2 regions of the Paenibacillus dendritiformis genome follow, and region 1 is predicted to be linked to the other one. Evidence: riboswitches for the same ligand, from Rfam matches in the RefSeq annotation. Region 1 holds a riboswitch; the other holds the start of a gene.

Region 1 (4,668 bases):
TATGCAAGACGCGGATATTCCCCACCCACAGCATGACGGGCAGGACGGCGACGAACACGAGCGCCGTGCCCAAATCCGGCTGCTTCATCACGAGGAAGGCCGGAACGAAGAACACGGCGCCAATCGGAAGCAAATCCTGAAGGAACCGGAGCTTGTTGCCGGATCGCTTTTGCAGCAGATTGCAGGTGACAAGCACGGCAGCGATTTTAACCAGTTCAGAGGGCTGAAGCTGGAAGCCTCCGATTCTTATCCAGCGGACCGCTCCGTTAATATTTTCTCCGGTGAACATCACGAAGAGAAGCAGGGCAAGCCCGATTCCATATAAAATATAAGCGGCGGCGCCTGTGAATATCGAGTAGTCGAGCATGGCGATCAGCAGCATGGGGATAAGGAAGAGAACGAAAAAGACAAGGCTGTACTTGTATAGGCCGTCGAGATTCGTGCCGGAAGTGGCTTGATCTACGGCGACCGTCCCTAGAATCATCAGACCGAGCAGCACAAGGAGCGTCGGCTTGTCCAATTTTTTGAGCTTGCGAATATAAAACATCATGTGAGTACCTCTAGTTCGCAGATTAGGTAAGAAGGCGTGCCTATTCGCGCTGTCTCCGATCATTATCGCGCGAAATATTTAACAGAATGCCGGCGCTCGCCATGCATAACAAGAGAGAAGAGCCTCCATAGCTGATGAACGGAAGCGGCACGCCCTTGATCGGCATCGCCCCGGTCACCGCCCCCAGATTGAACGCGAATTGGGCAAATATCATGGTAATGATGCCTGTTCCGAGCATAATCCCGAAGGGCTCATCGCTGCGAAGCGCCGCCATAAGGCCCCGCCAAAAGAAAAGAAAAAAACAAAATAAAAGCAGTAATCCGCCCACAAATCCGAATTCCTCTCCGATGACGGCAAAAATAAAATCGGTGTGCGCTTCCGGCAAATAAAAAAGCTTCTGCACGCTCTGGCCGTATCCTGTTCCGGTCACTCCTCCGTGTGCCAGCGCGATCAAAGACTGAATCAATTGATAGCCGGCTCCTTCCGGATCATCGAACGGATTCAAAAACGACATAATCCGTTGATACCGGTAGCTGCGGCTGAAGGCAAGAATGACCAACAGCACCCCAAAACCCCCGCCAAGCATCGCGATATGACGCATATCCGCCCCGCCGATAATAATAATGGTCATTGACAGAATCGAAATGATCATGACCGAACCAAAATCCGGCTGCAGCATAATTAGAAGCAGCATGACGCCAATGACCGTGAGAATGGGCAGCAATCCCCCGGAAAATAAGCGAATCCGTTCTCCCTTTTTGCTGATCATATGCGACAGGTAGATGATTAAGGATAGCTTCGCGAACTCGGCCGGCTGGAACCGCATCCCGCCCACATTGAACCATCGCGTGGCGCCATTCACCTTGATGCCGTAATAAGGGACGAGCGCAAGCAGCACGATCGAGAGCAACAACAAGAAGGGGGCGGCCTTGCTCCATTTTCGAAACGGAATATTCATGAACACAAACATAGCGGCAAGTCCGATGAGAGCGAACAACATTTGCTTTGACGCATAATAGGACGGATTTTCATATTTGAGACTGACCACGGCCGAGCTTGCGCTGTATATCATCGCCAATCCGAACAGAACCAGCAGCAAGGTCACAAAAAGGAGCAGAAAGTCCGGCCGGCCTTTGATCGTTTGCTTCAAATGAACTCACCTCGAGCATCCTCCATTATTAAAACGTTAGCGTGATCGAAAATCATGCCTCACTGATCCCCAGACACTACTCCAGTGTATGGACTCCTCCCCCAAAAGAGGTTATGAAAAGGTTAAAGTTGTTCCCTGGAGGTTGACAACATCCACAGCCGGTGTTAAGGTTGACAATGTCATAAAGACCTTGTTAGGTGAGGCTCCTATGCAAACATAGGCCACTGCCCAGAAATATCGAAAGATGCCCATGGGTAGAACAGGAATTGCCGGATTAAGGCTTTTCTTAACGTGGCTAAGGGAAGAAGGCTTCTCTTTACGTTGCATAGTGCTAAAACTCAACTAGGGGGCGCGGGAATGTTCTATATTTGCGTGCATTCATCGAACCCTCTAGGACTCCTGGAGGGTTTTTAGTTTATTCTGCAAAGGGGGGAGAACACTCAATGGATAGTAGTTCCAGTAATCCGTCATCGAATCAAGTTCATAATCTTGCGAAGAGGGAGAATGAGGTTCTCTTTACCCTTACTTGTGATTCATGCTGCATTCATCACGCTGCCCGGTACCGGGGCAGGTGTATTTAAGCATGCATAGATGTAAGCAGTGAGTGTAATGAAGAACAGGAACTACAAGCTCTCCTAGGCGCAGGGAGAGCTTTTTTGTGTCTGCTTGCCGAATGGAGAGCAAGCAATCATACGCGGAAGGATGTTTGCGATAGGAGGAATAAACATGGTTCAAAAATGGATGATTCAAGATTTGAAAGATAGACTGGCCGAACAAAAGCGGGATGGCCTCAATGAGTTCCTCGCCCGGTTCCAACCTTATGATTTGGCCGAGATGTTAATAGAACTTGAGGAAAGCGAGCAAATTCAATTTATTGCCAAGCTTCCGGCTGCCTTGGGGGCGGAAATTTTGGAATATGCCGATCCCGAATTGCAGTACCGAATTTTAGACCGCGGGACCAAGGAGACAGCCGCTTCCATGCTCAATGAGATGTCCAGCGATAAAGTGGCCGATCTGCTGCTGGCCATCCATCCACATCAAGCCGGAACATTATTGGAGCTGCTGCCTGCCGATTACCGGGAGAAAATCAGCGCTCTGATGCAATACCCGCCGGAGTCGGCCGGGAGCCTGGCTACGGTAGATTATATTGCGGTCCGGAATTATTGGACGGTGGAGCATACGCTGCAGCATGTCCGCAAGGTTGGGCAAGACGCGGAAATGGTATCGTACTTCTATGTGCTGGACAATAACGGCAAGCTGGTCGGGATCGTGTCGCTCAAGCAGGCGATCCTCGCCAAGGCCGGCGCCAAGCTGGAGGAAATCATGCTCAAGGATTTCGTCTCGGTGTCCGCCCGGATGGACCAGCGGGAGGTTGCGACGATTTTATCCAACTATGATCTGGTGGCTCTTCCCGTCGTAAGCGAGGAGCAGCGAATGATCGGGATAATCACCGTCGATGATTTAATTGACGTTATCCATGAAGAAGCGACGGAAGATTTTCAGAAAATGGGCGGAAGCCAGCCCTTAGAAGTACCGTACTTTAAAAATTCCTTCTGGAAGCTATTTCGCAAGCGAATCGCATGGCTGCTTGTCCTATTCGTAGCCGAGGCCTATACGGGGAATGTGCTGCGCTACTTTGAAGATACGCTGTCGGAAGTCATCGCGCTCGCATTCTTTATCCCATTGCTGGTCGGGACGGGCGGCAATACGGGAACCCAGACCGTAACGACTCTCGTTCGCGCTCTGGCGCTCGGGGAAGTGAAGCCGAAGGATATATTCAGAGTCGTTCGCAAAGAGGTGGCGACCGGTCTCATTCTCGGACTCTGTATGGGCGCAGCCACGTTTCTTCGCGCCCAGCTGCTCGGCGTAGGCTTTGATATCGGAAGCGTCGTTGCCGTCACGGCGATTTTCATCGTGATCTGGGCCTCTCTTATCGCGGCGGTGCTGCCGCTGGTCCTGCACAAGCTTAGAGTCGATCCGGCCGTCGTCTCCGGACCGTTCATTACCACTCTGGTGGACGGCACCGGGCTCATCATCTACTTTACTCTGGCTAAGCTGATGCTGAACTTGTGATGAATCCGGGACAGCCCCGCATCTGCTCGCGATCGCGAGTACCGAATCCGGCGCTGCCAATGGAGAGCCCCATTCCGAGCCGGGATGGGGCTCCCTGCGTACACCTCCTCCCGTTGCGGCCGTCCGGGTCCGATCCGCGTTCTCCCAGTCCTTGACTGAAGCATATGGCCGGCGGCGCTCTTCATCGGTTCAGGGGCGGATTGATAGACAAATTTCCCGCGATCGGCGAGAATAGAAAAGGGGTCGGACCGAAACGGAATCCCCGATTCCCGTCGGCCTGACCGCCTGGCCCCATGGCATAGCAACGGATTGAAAATGAAATGATGTCATCATCGCCTATGGTACATTTTCATTATTTTCGAACCGCGATGCGAGAATAGCTTGTGATTAACGGAGGAGATACCCCTATGCTGCTTCAAGTGAACGGCATGAGCAAGAATTACGGGATAACTCCCGTATTGTCGAATATTACGCTGCAGATTCTGGAGCGCGAGCGGATTGGGCTGGTCGGCGTCAACGGGGCCGGCAAATCGACGCTCCTGCAGCTCATCGCCGGCGAGATGTCCCCGGACAGCGGGACCATTTATAAAGCCAAAGAAACACGCATCGGTTACTTGGCCCAGAACAGCGGACTGCAATCCGACCGCTCCATCTGGGACGAGATGATGCTCGTATTCGCCCCGTTAGTGGAAGCGGAGCAGGAACTGAGACAGCTTGAACATGAGATTGCCGACCCGGAGACCGCCGCTGACGCCGCCCGCCATGAAGCGGTGATGCGCAGATACGCCGAGCGCTCGGAATGGTTCCGGATGCATGGCGGCTACGAGATGGAGACGCGGGTGCGGAGCGTGCTTCACGGGATGGGATTCGGCCAGATGGATCCGGGCACGCCCAT
Region 2 (4,668 bases), 2.4 Mb from region 1:
GGCAGCTCGATGTTACCGCGGAAGTCAAGCAATTTTTGTGGAGTTCACAGCCACTCCCCGAATTTGCGGATATACCAGGTCTTGATCGTCTGGGTCAGCGCGCAATAACAGAGCAACGTCGCGATAAGCCACGGGAAGAACGACAGCGGCAGCGGCACCAGGCCGATGGCGGCGCCCATTCCGGTATAAGGAAGCGCGATTCCGCATGCCATGACCAGTCCCGTCAACACGAGCACGGGAGTGCTGGCCATGCTTTGGACAAAGGGTATTTTCCCGGTGCGGATCATATGAACGATCAGCGTCTGCGACAGCAAGCCCTCGATGAACCAGCCGGAATGGAACAAAGCTTGCTGGTCTGCGGAATTGGCCGCGAAGACGTACCACAGCAAGGCATATGTCGTAATATCGAACAGCGAGCTGATCGGGCCGATGAACACCATAAATCTGCTGATTGACTTGGCATTCCATTTTTGAGGCTTCCGCAAATACGCTTTATCCACTGTGTCCCACGGAATCGAGAGCTGGGAAATATCAAAAAACAGATTTTGCAGCAGCAGATGAATCGGCAGCATCGGCAGGAAGGGAAGGAAGGCGCTGGCGGCCAGAACGCTGAACATATTGCCGAAATTGGAACTCGCGGTCATTTTAATATACTTCCTTGGCGATATCGACAGCGGTATCGACAGAAATGCCGACATCCGCTTCTTTCAGCGGCACGGCGTCATTGATTCCGTCGCCCATGAACCCGACCGTATGGCCTCTGCTTTTGAGGACGCGAACGATTCGCGCTTTTTGCAGCGGATTGATCTTGGCGAACACGGTGGTCAACTCCGCGATCTCGGCCAGCCGCTGATCCGTCAGGGCGTCCACGGCGTCTCCAAGCAGAACCGCCTCGGTGCGGAGCCCGACATCCTGCATACTTTGCAGGCGACGGCCGCATTGTCTCCCGTGATCACTTTCACATTTACCCCATGGTCTGCCAGCGCCCGGATAGCCTTCTTGGCGGAAGGCTTCGGCGGATCAAGGAAGGCGAGGATGCCGACAAGCGCAAGATTCTGTTCATCCGGGATGCCGTAAGGTTCATCGCGGGAAGGGGTCCGCTTCACCGCGACGGCCAGCACGCGCAATCCGTCCTCGTTCATCTCGCGGGCGAGGCGCTGCGCCTTGGCTGCGCGTGCGGAAGTGAACGGGACGATCTGGCCCTGCTCGTAGACATGCGTGCAGATGTCAAGCAATTCTTCCACCGCGCCCTTGCATACGAGCAGATGGTCACCTTCGGGCTCGCGGAGGACGACAGACATCCGGCGCCGGTTGAAGTCGAATGGAATCTCATCAAGCTTCGCATAGCGGTCGATCATGTGGGAATGCTCGGTATGCTGCAAGATGGCGGCATCGAGCAGATTGGTCAGGCCGGTCTGATGATAGCTGTTAAGCAGGCATAATCCAGTACGCTTTTGTCCGGATTGCCATTGATGTCAAGATGCTCCTCCAAAATAATCCGGTCTTCCGTCAACGTTCCCGTTTTGTCCGTGCACAGAATATCCATGGCGCCAAGATTCTGGATCTCGTGCAGGCGTTTCACGACGACTTTGTTGCGGGCCATCGCCGCCGCTCCCTTGGCGAGATTCCCGGCCACGACGACAGGCAGCATCTCCGGCGTCAATCCGACCGCTACCGACAGGCCGAACAAGAGGGCGTCCCACCAATCGCCCTTCGTGAATCCGCTGACCAAAAAAATGACCGGAACCATGATCAGCATGAAGCGGATCAGCAGATAGGTGATGCTCTTCACGCCGAGATCGAAGCTGGTGAACGGGGCTTTGCCCGTCAGCTGGCTGGCCATGGAACCGAAATAAGTCTCCGAACCGGTGGCGACAACGACGGCCGTCGCCGAGCCGCTGATGATGCTCGTACCCATGTAGCATATATTCGTCAGCCCAAGCGCATTCGCAGGCTCGGCGCGCGATCGCCAGCCGGGATATGCCCTCCGGGAGCGTGTCGAATTTTTCGACAGGCAGCGCCTCGCCCGTCAGGGCGGATTCGCCGGCATACACATCTTTGGCGGCGATCAGCCTCGCGTCAGCCAGAACCAGGTCCCCGGCGGACAAGCGGATAATATCCCCGGGAACCAGCTCATTGTCGATCTCCTGGCGGCGTCCCTGCCGGCATACCGAGGTAGTCGTCCGGACCAGGGCCGACAGCTTCTCGGCCGTGCGCGCCGAGCGGAATTCCTGGGTGAACGTAATGATGACACTGACGGTTACCATCGTTGCGATGATGAGAACGGCTTGGATATCCTGGTCCGCGATGCAGGAAAAGGCCCCAGGAAAAGCAGTATCAAAATAAATGGGTTGGCGAAGCACGACAGCAGTTGAATATACCAAGCAGGCGGCTTGCCGCGAACTGCCAGATTTTTGCCGTAATGCTCAAGCCGCGCCTTCGCTTCGGCTTCGGTCAGACCTTGAGGGCGGGTGTTCCATTCTTCCAGAACATCTTCTTGCAGCGAGATGGATGCCTGAATGAGGCGGTGCGTGATTTTTTGCGCCAGATCGTTTTTGCGCTTCGTTATACGTGCCATTGTCAAATCCTCCTCTCGCAGGTCATCTCGGAAGGAATCCCCACGGTATCGATTCGTTCTGAACATCAACATAAAAAGCTCCCCCTGTATCCAGAGGGAGCCGGAACCGTATACCGATGCCGTTCAAGTCACATACGCATACTTAAATAAACCCGCCGCCATCGATTTTTTTCGGGGGAATATAATAAGTCGGGTATCGCTTGAAGAGCGGCGAGCAGACGGCTCTTCCTCAGTGCAGGATGTTGGCGCCTATGCGGCTGATAGCTGCTCGGTCCACTGTCCATGGACATATTCCCCCCTTTGATAGTCAATAAAAAACCCTCCAGCTGAGCTAGAGGGTTGAATACACGCAGAAATAGAGATAACGGCGCTTGCTCCCCCTAGTCCAGTTTTAGCACTATACAACGTAAAGAGCGTCCGCTCTTAGCCACCTTAAGAAAAGCCTTAATCCGGCAGTTCCTGTTCTACCCATTGGTATCTTTCGATATTTCCGGGCAGTGGCCTATGTTTGTATAGGAGCCTCACCTAACGAGGAATTGATGAAATTTACGTTGTTATCATATGCCTGGTCTCATCCGTTTGTCAATGATAAGGAGCGGAATGGAAATATTTATTATCTTCTTGCTCTTCTCCGTTTTTTTGCGCTGGAGCAAAATACATCCTTCTCTTTTACGGGAAACACATGCTTGAATACCGGCACGCAGAAATGTTGATTAATGATCTCGATCGGGTGGATGACTTCGACCTTCTGTGGATGATACATTTTGTTGAAGATATATTGCGGCGGATCGAACACCGCTTTTGTCGGGCAAAATTCTTCGCCTTTGCATCCATGAGACATGAGTCTCAGCTCCTCTCTCTCATTAGTGTCGAACCTAATGGCATCATATGCAAGGCGTTTTGGCCTTGATTGGACATTCTACCCGCAGATAGTGACCTAGAATTTGTTAGATGCGGAATGAGAGAGGCATTCGCAAGGCAAAGGCTTGAAAATAGGGCCAAGATATATGATACTACAGCGAGAGGGCAGGAAGTGCATTCATGAAGCCTCCTGCTCTACGAAGAGCGAAGCGAGGTAGACATCGTTGAAAGTCATCAAATCCGTACTGGTCTTTCTATTGAGCCTGCTGCTGCTGGCCGGCTGCGGTCTGGACAGCAAGCCGTCCGCCATTCCGGATTCGGGCAAGCAGGAGCTGACCGGCTTCGAAGAGGTTGCGAGCTATATCAAGGCGCACAAGCAATTGCCGGATAACTTCATCACCAAGGAGGAAGCGAGGAGGTTGGGCTGGGATGCCCGCCAAGGCAATCTGCACGAGGCAGCTCCAGGCAAAAGCATCGGCGGCGACATATTTCGCAACCGGGAAGGGAAGCTGCCCAAGAAAAAGGGCAGAATCTGGTATGAAGCGGATATCAACTATACGAAGGGCCATCGTGGAAAGGACAGAATTGTGTTTTCCAACGACGGACTGATCTATAAGACCGAAGACCACTATGAGACGTTCGAACCGATAGAATGAGAAAGGGGGACGCTCCGTGCGCAATGTCGTCTTGGAGGGGAGCTCCATCGAGAGCAAGGAACAGCTCCATGCGTTCCTGCAGGAAGCGCTGGAATTGCCGGAGCATTACGGCCGCAACCTGGATGCGCTCTGGGATTGTCTGACCGGGTATGTCGAGCTGCCGCTAACGGTCACCTGGCTCGATTATGAGGCAAGCGAGCAAAGATTGGGCGAGTACGGCCGCAAGCTGCTGGAGTTGTTCGAGGAGGCGGCCGAGGACATCGAAGGATTTTCGTTTGTCGTCACAGCTTGAATAGACGGACGGAAGGGCCGTGGGCCGTCCAAACAGATAAAGAAACCGTTTCTGGACCAGATGGAGGCATCGCCGCAACCATTTGTGAGGAGACGGTTTTTTTGTGCATTTCGGGAGCCGGGAGCGGTCCAATGAAGCCCGATGTTCCCGCGAAGAGAGGACGCTCTCCCGCCGAAGTAGGATAACCGCGAAAACACGAGCTGCAGCGAGGCAGGCCAAGAAAGGGCCGTTTGTAAGCGCCGCCGTTTCTTTTAATCTTGCCAAAAAGGAGTTTTTCTGCC

The links. A riboswitch is a leader RNA that binds a small molecule or an ion and turns the genes downstream of it on or off. The one in region 1 is predicted to bind magnesium.
Region 2: linked by a shared signal. The riboswitch ahead of L6439_RS29875 (cation-transporting P-type ATPase) and the one ahead of mgtE (magnesium transporter) in region 1 are both predicted to bind magnesium.

The regions. Positions count from the first base shown of each region.
Region 1 covers NZ_AP025344.1:5,278,901-5,283,568, forward strand. The annotation lists gene L6439_RS23445 (FtsW/RodA/SpoVE family cell cycle protein) at 1-550, opposite strand, end outside; gene ftsW (putative lipid II flippase FtsW) at 591-1,700, opposite strand; M-box (ykoK) riboswitch at 1,883-2,057, shown strand; gene mgtE (magnesium transporter) at 2,442-3,773, shown strand; gene L6439_RS23460 (ABC-F family ATP-binding cassette domain-containing protein) at 4,181-4,668, shown strand, end outside.
Region 2 covers NZ_AP025344.1:2,899,554-2,904,221, forward strand. The annotation lists gene L6439_RS29850 (cation transporting ATPase C-terminal domain-containing protein) at 45-644, opposite strand; gene L6439_RS29855 (HAD-IC family P-type ATPase) at 646-870, opposite strand; gene L6439_RS29860 (HAD family hydrolase) at 858-1,382, opposite strand; gene L6439_RS29865 (HAD-IC family P-type ATPase) at 1,406-1,918, opposite strand; partial or broken gene L6439_RS29870 (P-type ATPase actuator domain-containing protein) at 2,064-2,267, opposite strand; gene L6439_RS29875 (cation-transporting P-type ATPase) at 2,261-2,650, opposite strand; M-box (ykoK) riboswitch at 2,949-3,118, opposite strand; gene L6439_RS12685 (hypothetical protein) at 3,192-3,419, opposite strand; gene L6439_RS12690 (ribonuclease domain-containing protein) at 3,664-4,095, shown strand; gene L6439_RS12695 (barstar family protein) at 4,112-4,387, shown strand.